DNA from 2 places in the Nocardioides sp. NBC_00368 genome. Region 2 is predicted to be linked to the other one. Evidence: riboswitches for the same ligand, from Rfam matches in the RefSeq annotation. Region 2 holds a riboswitch; the other holds the start of a gene.

Region 1 (4,212 bases), 1.3 Mb from region 2:
GCATGCTCGCGGCATGGCTGATCGGCACCGAGCATCTGGCCGATGAGGACTCCGGCGAGATCTGCATCTTCGAGATCGATGCGGACGCGATCGGCGCGACCACGGTCGCCCGTTCCGGGCTCAAGGCGCACCACGATCCGCGCCTGAGCTCCGACATGGCAGAGGTCACCGTCCCGTTCGACGCGACCCGGGCGCACACCTGGACAGCGATCTGGGACGGGCGCGAGACCGTCATCGGCTGTGAGGGCCTCGTCGTACGACGCGTGCCGCATGCGCCGACGTACCCGCTGTTCCTGATGATCGACCTCTTCGAGGTCGGGCCTCCGTCCGGATCGCACCCGAAGACGGCGACCGTCCACCGCGTCCGAGGATGGACCTCGGAGTCAGAGACTGACGCGGACCAGCTGCCGGAGCCGGCGTAGGCCCTCGGTGCTCGGCCGCTCGGCCTCGGTGAGGGCGTCGGTGAGGTGCTGGCGGACCGAGTCGGTCTCGAGGTCGAGGCCGATGGCCACGAGCTCGCTCGTCGCGTCCGGTGTCCGCCTGGCTGCGGCGACATGGGCGCTGCGTCCGACCAGGTTCACGTGGTAGCTGCGAGGTCCCTGTCCGGTCGCGACGGCGACGGTCCCCTTGATCCGGTACGCCGTAGGGGGCGGGTCCTCGAGAAGGTCGAGCAGCCGGGCGGGCTCGATGGTGCCTGGGGTCGTCACGGTCACCGACCCGGCGTGCTGGTGCGCGTGGTGGTCGGAGGCCGCCTCGCGCATCAGCGCGGCGATCGGCAGCTCGTCGGGCGGGTCCTCGGGGACGGCGGCGTCGTAGACGAGCCGCGGGTCGATGCGGCCGCCCACTGCGTACGCCACATGGACCTCGGGATTGTGCTCCCGCACCCGCGCTTCGATCCGCGCCAGGGTCTCCTCCCGCTCGGCGGACGGCACCAGGTCGGTCTTGTTGACGACGACCAGGGAGGCGGCCGCGAACCGGACCGGTGCCGGGCCCCGGCCGTCGTCGAGGGTGTCGAAGTAGGAGGAGGCGTCGACGACCTCGATGAGTCCACCGCGGCGTACCCGCTCGACGCCGCTGAACCGCACCAGCTTGGCCAAGGTGCCGGGCTCGGCGAGCCCGCTGGCCTCGACGATGACGACGTCGAGCGCGAGCCGCGGGTGGGTCAGCTTCTCCAGGGCGTCGTCGAGGCCGCCGGCGTCGGGCAGGCAGCACAGGCAGCCGCCGGCGATCGAGGCCGGCTCGTCGACCTGGCCGGTGACGAGCCCGGCGTCGACGTTGATGTCGCCGAAGTCGTTGACGACCACGCCTACCCGAGCGCCGGGCTGGCGCAGCAGATGGTTGAGCAGCGTGGTCTTCCCGGAACCGAGATGGCCGGTGAGGATGACCACGGGGACCCGGGTGCTGGCGTTGGTCGGTGGCACCGAGCCATCGTAGAAGGTGGTGAGAACAGTTCCCGTTAGTGGGTCGCGGTGCCGAGATCTTGACGGCCGGGGAGGCCAGACCTAGGTTTGCCGCACAACTTCACATCCGCCGTTCGAACTGCAGCGGGAGAGTCCTCGCCCATCCCGGGTGAGGCGCCGAAGGAGCAAACCTCCCCAGAATCTCTCAGGCCCAAATGACCGCTGTGGTGAGGCGACCTCTGGAAAGTCAGGATCCGACGATCCTGCACCCACGGTGCAAACCGCCCCCGTCGGGCGGTGAAGCTCTCAGGTAGCGATGACAGAGCGGGGAGGTCACCCGTCCACGGGTGCCGCTTTGGGCACCCACCACCAGGGAGCCTCCCGCACACATGAGCTCATCTGTCCCTACCCCTCTGCACCAGATCCACCAGGCGCTCGGCGCCTCGTTCACCGACTTCGCCGGCTGGGACATGCCGGTGCGCTACGGCTCGGAGACCGCCGAGCACCACGCGGTCCGCACCGCCGCCGGGCTTTTCGACCTCAGCCACATGGGCGAGATCGAGGTGACCGGCCCCGAGGCCGGGCGAGCCCTCGACCACGCCCTGGTCGGTCGCCCGTCGGCGATCGGCATCGGCCGCGCCCGCTACTCGATGATCTGCGCCGAGGACGGCGGCATCATCGACGACCTGGTCGTCTACCGGCTCGAGCAGGAGCGCTACCTGGTCGTCGCCAACGCCAGCAACGTCCACGTGGTCGCCCCGGCTCTGGCCGAGCGTTCCCAGGGGTTCGATGCCGCGGTCCACGACGCCTCCGCGGAGTGGGCGCTGATCGCGGTCCAGGGCCCCGCCTCGGCGGCGATCGTCGCGGCCCTGACCGACCTGGACGTCCACTCCCTGCGCTATTACGCCATCGACGCCGGCACCGTCGCCGGGGCCGACGTCCTGCTCGCGCGCACCGGCTACACCGGCGAGGACGGCTTCGAGATCTACTGCGCGCCCTCGTCGGCCGTCGCGATCTGGGAGGCTCTCACCGAGGCCGGTACGCCGCACGGGCTGCAGCCCGCCGGACTCGCCTGCCGCGACACCCTCCGGCTCGAGGCGGGCATGCCGCTCTACGGCCACGAGCTGAACCGCGACACGACCCCCTTCGAGGCCGGCCTCGGCCGGGTCGTCTCCTTCGACAAGCCCGACGGCTTCGTGGGGGAGGCGGCGCTGGCGACGCGTCGCGACGAAGGCCCGCGGAGCATGCTCGTCGGCCTGGTGGCCACCGGGCGCCGGTCCCCGCGGGCCGGCTACGCCGTCGTCGACCCGGCCACCGGCGACGAGATCGGCGTCGTCACCAGCGGCTCCCCGTCGCCGACCCTCGGCCACCCGATCGCGATGGCGTACGTCCGGCCCGATCTCGCCGCCGCTGGCACCAAGGTCCAGGTCGACGTCCGCGGCAGCCGCGAGGACGCCGAGATCGTCGACCTTCCCTTCTACTCCAAGAAATGAGCACCGCCATGACCAACCCGACCCACCTGTCCTACACCGCCGAGCACGAGTGGCTCGAGACCCGCGGCGACGTCGCCCGCATCGGCGTCACCGCCTTCGCCACCGAGGCGCTGGGCGACATCGTCTTCGTCGAGCTGCCCGAGGTCGGCACCAAGATCACCGGGGGAGAGAGCTGCGGCGAGCTGGAGTCGACGAAGTCGGTCAGCGACATCTTCGCGCCCGCCGACGGCGAGATCCTGGAGGTCAACGCCGCCGTCGTCGAGGACCCGGCGCTGATCAACAGCGACCCGTTCGGCGCCGGCTGGCTCTTCGAGATGCGCGTCTCGGGCGCCCCCGAGCTGCTCGACGCCGCGGCCTACGACGCCCTGATCGAGGAGTGACATGACCGCCGAGGTCGCCGGCTCCGCGGCCGTGGCGACGGCACTGAGCGCCTTCGACCTCTACTCGATCGGGATCGGCCCGTCGTCCTCGCACACCGTCGGCCCGATGCGCGCCGCCAAGACCTTCGTCGACGGTCTCGTCGCTGACGGAAGGCTGGGCGAGGTGGCGCGGGTGAAGGCCGAGCTCTTCGGTTCGCTCGGCGCGACCGGGCACGGCCACGGCTCGGAGGGCGCGGTGCTGCTCGGCCTCGAGGGCGAGGAACCGGCCACGGTGGACACGCGCGCGTCGTCCGGACGGGTGGCGGCCATCCGCGAGTCCGGGGAGCTGTCGCTCGGCGGTCATGGTCCGATCCGCTTCGACGGCGGCACCGACCTGGTCATGCACCGCCGTGCCAGCCTGCCGGGCCATCCCAACGGCATGGTGTTCACCGCGTACGCCGCTACGGGGGAGGTGCTGCGCGAGCGGACCTACTACTCCGTCGGCGGCGGCTTCGTGGTCGACGAGCACGCCTCGGGCGCCGCGCGGGTGGTCGCCGACCGCTCGCCCGTACGCTTCCCGTTCGCCACCGGTGCCGAGCTGCTCGACATCTGCGAGCGCGAGGGGTTCCGGGTCTCCGACCTCATGCGCGCCAACGAGCTGACCTGGCGTACACAGGACGAGGTCCGCGCGGGCCTTCTCGAGATCTGGCAGGTGATGGCGGCCTGCGTGCAGGCCGGCTGTGACCGTGACCCGGTCACCGACGGCGTACTTCCTGGTGGTCTGCGGGTCCCGCGCCGGGCGCCGCTGCTCTACCGCGACCTGGCCTCCGGGGCCGGGGCCACGGACCCCTTCCGGGTGATGGACTGGGTCAACCTGTTCGCCCTGGCGGTCAACGAGGAGAACGCCTCGGGCGGCCGGGTCGTCACCGCTCCCACCAACGGCGCGGCCGGCATCGTGCC
Region 2 (4,212 bases):
ATCGGGGTGCTCATCGTGGTCCTGCTGGCAGGCCTGCGGATCCGGTCGGTGCGTCACCGGGCCCCGCTCGACCTCCCGGGCCAGGTGCTCGCCGTGGTGGCGCTGTCCGCGCTGACGTACGCCGTGATCGAGGCCGGCCACGCCGGCTGGCACTCGGGAGCGCTGGTCGCGGGGGTGACGTCGGTAGGGGCGGCACTCGCGTTCGTCCTGGTCGAGCGCCGCTCGCCGGCACCGGTGCTGCCGCTCGGCCTGATCGCTCGCGGGAGAGTGGCGGTCACGCTGGTCTCCGGGTTCGGAGTGAACTTCGGGTTCTACGGCGGGGTCTTCCTGCTCGGCCTCTACTACCAGCAGGTGCGGGGATGGACCGGTGCCGAGGCGGGGCTGATGTTCGTCGTCCCGGCGGCGCTGACCACCTGCGCGAACGTGGTGGCACCGCGCCTCGCGACGGTCATCGGGCGGCGGCCGCTGATCGTCGGTGGCCAGCTGATCCTCGCGGTGGGGATGCTCGTCCTGCTCCCGGTCACGGAGACCACCCCGGTCTGGCTGGTGCTCGTCCTGCTCGTCCCGCTCGCCACCGGTGGTGCCCTGGCCATCACCGTCGTCACCGCCGACCTGATCGACGCCGTCGAGCCCACGCGGGTGGGCGTCGCGACCGGTGCGCTCAGCACGTTCCGACAGACGGGAGGCGCGATCTCGGTCGCGGTGTTCGGGGGACTGGGTGCCGGTGCGAGCGGGGTCCTCACCCTGCCCGGGATGCGGGCGTGCCTTCTCGTCGGAGCCGTCGTGCTGGCGCTGACCGCTCTGATCGCGACCGGCAGCGGTCGAAAGCCTCATTCTCAACATGAGGGTTAGGCTGGGCGACACGCCGGAGGGGGTTCTTTGACCAGGGACCTTGCGGCGCTTACCTTGTAGTTGTCTCTGTTGTAACTCCAACGGTGTGGTCCCCCCGCCGCAGCCGTTCATTCCCCGAGCGGAGTTACGCACAACGGAGTAGACGATGGAGGACATCGTGTTCGACCACGAGCAGAAGCCCGGCCACGGCGCCGACGACGCGCAACGCGCGGCGGAGCAGGCCGACGAGCAGGGCCTTCTCTTCACCGACGATGTCTCGCCACTGCCGAGCGACACCGGCTACCGCGGTCCGACGGCCTGCAACGCGGCCGGGATCAGCTACCGCCAGCTGGACTACTGGGCACGCACCGGCCTCGTCGAGCCGAGCGTGCGCGGCGCCACCGGCTCCGGCACCCAGCGGCTCTACTCCTTCCGCGACATCCTGATCCTCAAGGTCATCAAGCGACTCCTCGACGCCGGCATCTCGCTGCAGCAGATCCGTGCCGCGGTGCACCACCTGCGTGAGCGGGGCACCGATGACCTGACCCGCGTCACCCTGATGAGCGACGGCGCCTCGGTCTACGAGTGCACCAGCAACGACGAGGTCATCGACCTGCTCCAGGGCGGGCAGGGCGTCTTCGGCATCGCCATCGGCGGTGTCTGGCGCGAGATCGAGGGGACCCTCTCCGAGCTGCCCAGCGAGCGTACCGCCGAGGACGGCGAGCAGGTCGCCTCGGCGTCCGACGAGCTGGCCGCCCGCCGCGCCGCCCGCAACGCCGGGTGACCTAGGACTCATTCGAAACAGGGCCTCGAGGTCCCGCAGAGGCGGGACCTCGAGGCCCTGTCGTTTATGCTGGGGGTGCTGACCATCCCGCACGGGAGAGCCCCAACTCGTTGGGGCGCCGAAGGGGCAATTCCTCCCCGGAAACTCTCAGGCACCCACGACTGTGCGGACCAGGCAACTCTGAAGCGGCGAAGGCGCGGTGACAGAGGGGGAGGGCTTACGAGTTGTCTTAGATGCCCTCAGGAGCCACTGTGTCCGACACGCCCACCTTGTCCGAGCTCGATGCCGCCTCCCCGTTCGTGGAGCGCCACGTCGGGCTCTCGGCCGCCGACGAGGCGACCATGCTCGCGCGGCTCGGCTACGACTCGGTAGCAGCGATGATGGACGCGGCCGTCCCGGCCGGGATCCGTTCCGTCGAGTCGCTGGACCTGCCCGCCGCGCTGAGCGAGGCGCAGGTCGCGTCGCTCGCCCGCGAGATCGCCGCGTCCAACAAGCCCGGCGAGGCGATGATCGGGCTGGGCTACCACGCCACCGTGACGCCGCCGGTGATCCGCCGCAACGTGCTCGAGGACCCGAGCTGGTACACCGCCTACACGCCCTACCAGCCCGAGATCTCCCAGGGTCGCCTCGAGGCGCTGATCAACTTCCAGACGATGGTCGGTGACCTGGCCGGCCTTCCGGTGGCCAACTCGTCGCTCCTGGACGAGGGCACCGCAGCCGCCGAGGCGCTGGCGCTGGTGCACCGGGCCAACCGGAAGGGTTCCGGACCGTTCGTGATCGACGCCGACGCGTTGCCGCAGTCGATCGAGGTCGTCAAGGTGCGCGCCGAGGCGATGGGCCTCGAGGTCGTCGTGGCCGATCTCTCCCAGGGCCTTCCCGAGGGCGACGTGATCGGCGTGCTGGTGCAGTACCCCGGCGCCTCCGGCCGTGTGCCCGACCTGAAGCCGATCATCGACGCGGCCCACGAGCGCGGCGCGCTCGCCGTGGTTGCAGCCGACCTGCTCGCGCTGACCGTCCTGGAGGCGCCCGGCACGCTCGGCGCCGACGTCGTCGTCGGCTCGACCCAGCGCTTCGGCATCCCGCTCTTCTACGGCGGCCCGCACGCCGGCTACATGGCCGTCCACGAGGGGATCGAGCGTCACCTGCCCGGTCGCCTGGTCGGCGTCTCCGTGGATGCCGAGGGGCGGCCTGCGTACCGGCTCGCCCTGCAGACCCGTGAGCAGCACATCCGCCGGGAGAAGGCGACCTCCAACATCTGCACCGCGCAGGTGCTGCTGGCCGTCGGTGCTTCGATGTACGCCGTCTACCACGGCCCCGCCGGGCTCAAGACGATCGCGACCCGCACCCATCGCTACGCCGCCGTGCTGGCCGCCGCGCTCCGCTCGGCCGGGCTTCAGCTGGTCTCGGAGACGTTCTTCGACACCCTGGGCGTCACCGTGCCCGGGCGGGCGGCCGATGTCGTCACCGCTGCGCGTCGGTTCGGCGTACATCTGCGTCTCGTGGACGCGGACACCGTCGGCATCTCGACCTCCGAGGCGACCACGCGGTCGACCCTCTCGGCCGTGCTCAACGCCTTCGGCATCTCGGGCGTGGACCTCGAGGAGATCGACCGCACCACGGCCAGTGCGCTGCCCGACGGCCTGGTCCGCACCACCGACTACCTCACCCACGAGGTCTTCAACGCGCACCACAGCGAGACCCAGATGCTGCGTTACCTGCACAAGCTCTCCGCGCGCGACTACGCCCTCGACAAGGGCATGATCCCGCTCGGCTCGTGCACGATGAAGCTCAACGCGACCACCGAGATGGAGCCGATCTCGCTGCCCGGCTTCGCCGACCTGCACCCGTTCGTCCCCGCCGAGGACGCCGCCGGCTACGCGCGGCTCGTCGGTGAGCTGGAGGGCTGGCTGGCCGAGGTGACCGGCTACGACGAGGTCTCCATCCAGCCGAACGCCGGCTCGCAGGGCGAGTTCGCCGGCCTGATGGCGATCCGCGGCTACCTCGACGCCCAGGGCCAGGGCCACCGCGACATCTGCCTGATGCCGTCCTCGGCCCACGGCACCAACGCCGCCTCCGCCGCGATGGCCGGCATGAAGGTCCAGGTCGTGAAGTCGGCCGAGGACGGCACCGTCGACCTGGACGACCTGCGCGCGAAGCTGGCCGACCACGGCGAGAAGGTGGCCGCGATCATGGTGACCTACCCCTCGACCCACGGGGTCTACGAGGAGGGCATCACCGAGGTCTGCTCCCTGGTGCACGAGGCCGGTGGTCAGGTCTACATCGACGGCGCCAACTTCAACGCGCTGCTGGGCTACGCGAAGCCGGGCGAGTTCGGCGGCGACGTCTCCCACCTCAACCTGCACAAGACCTTCTGCATCCCGCACGGCGGTGGTGGCCCAGGTGTCGGTCCGGTCGCGGTCCGCTCGCACCTGGCTCCCTACCTGCCGTCGCACTCGCTGCACCCGGACGCCTCGAAGCGCTCGGGCATCGGCGCGATCTCGGCCGCTCCGTACGGCTCGGCCGGCATCCTGCCGATCTCGTGGGCTTACATCCGGCTGATGGGCGCGGAGGGTCTGACCCGGGCGACGTCGGCTGCG

The links. Region 2 has a riboswitch for glycine ahead of gcvP (aminomethyl-transferring glycine dehydrogenase). Riboswitches for the same ligand answer to the same signal wherever they lie in the genome.
Region 1: another riboswitch for glycine. It lies ahead of gcvT (glycine cleavage system aminomethyltransferase GcvT); the one in region 2 lies ahead of gcvP (aminomethyl-transferring glycine dehydrogenase).

What each region holds. Positions count from the first base shown of each region.
Region 1 is NZ_CP107970.1:148,888-153,099, forward strand. It holds gene OG984_RS00645 (hypothetical protein) at 1-422, shown strand, start outside; gene OG984_RS00650 (CobW family GTP-binding protein) at 384-1,421, opposite strand; glycine riboswitch at 1,536-1,632, shown strand; glycine riboswitch at 1,634-1,733, shown strand; gene gcvT (glycine cleavage system aminomethyltransferase GcvT) at 1,790-2,893, shown strand; gene gcvH (glycine cleavage system protein GcvH) at 2,902-3,273, shown strand; gene OG984_RS00665 (L-serine ammonia-lyase) at 3,305-4,212, shown strand, end outside.
Region 2 is NZ_CP107970.1:1,423,113-1,427,324, reverse strand. It holds gene OG984_RS06825 (MFS transporter) at 1-852, shown strand, start outside; gene OG984_RS06820 (MerR family transcriptional regulator) at 998-1,615, shown strand; glycine riboswitch at 1,698-1,789, shown strand; gene gcvP (aminomethyl-transferring glycine dehydrogenase) at 1,849-4,212, shown strand, end outside.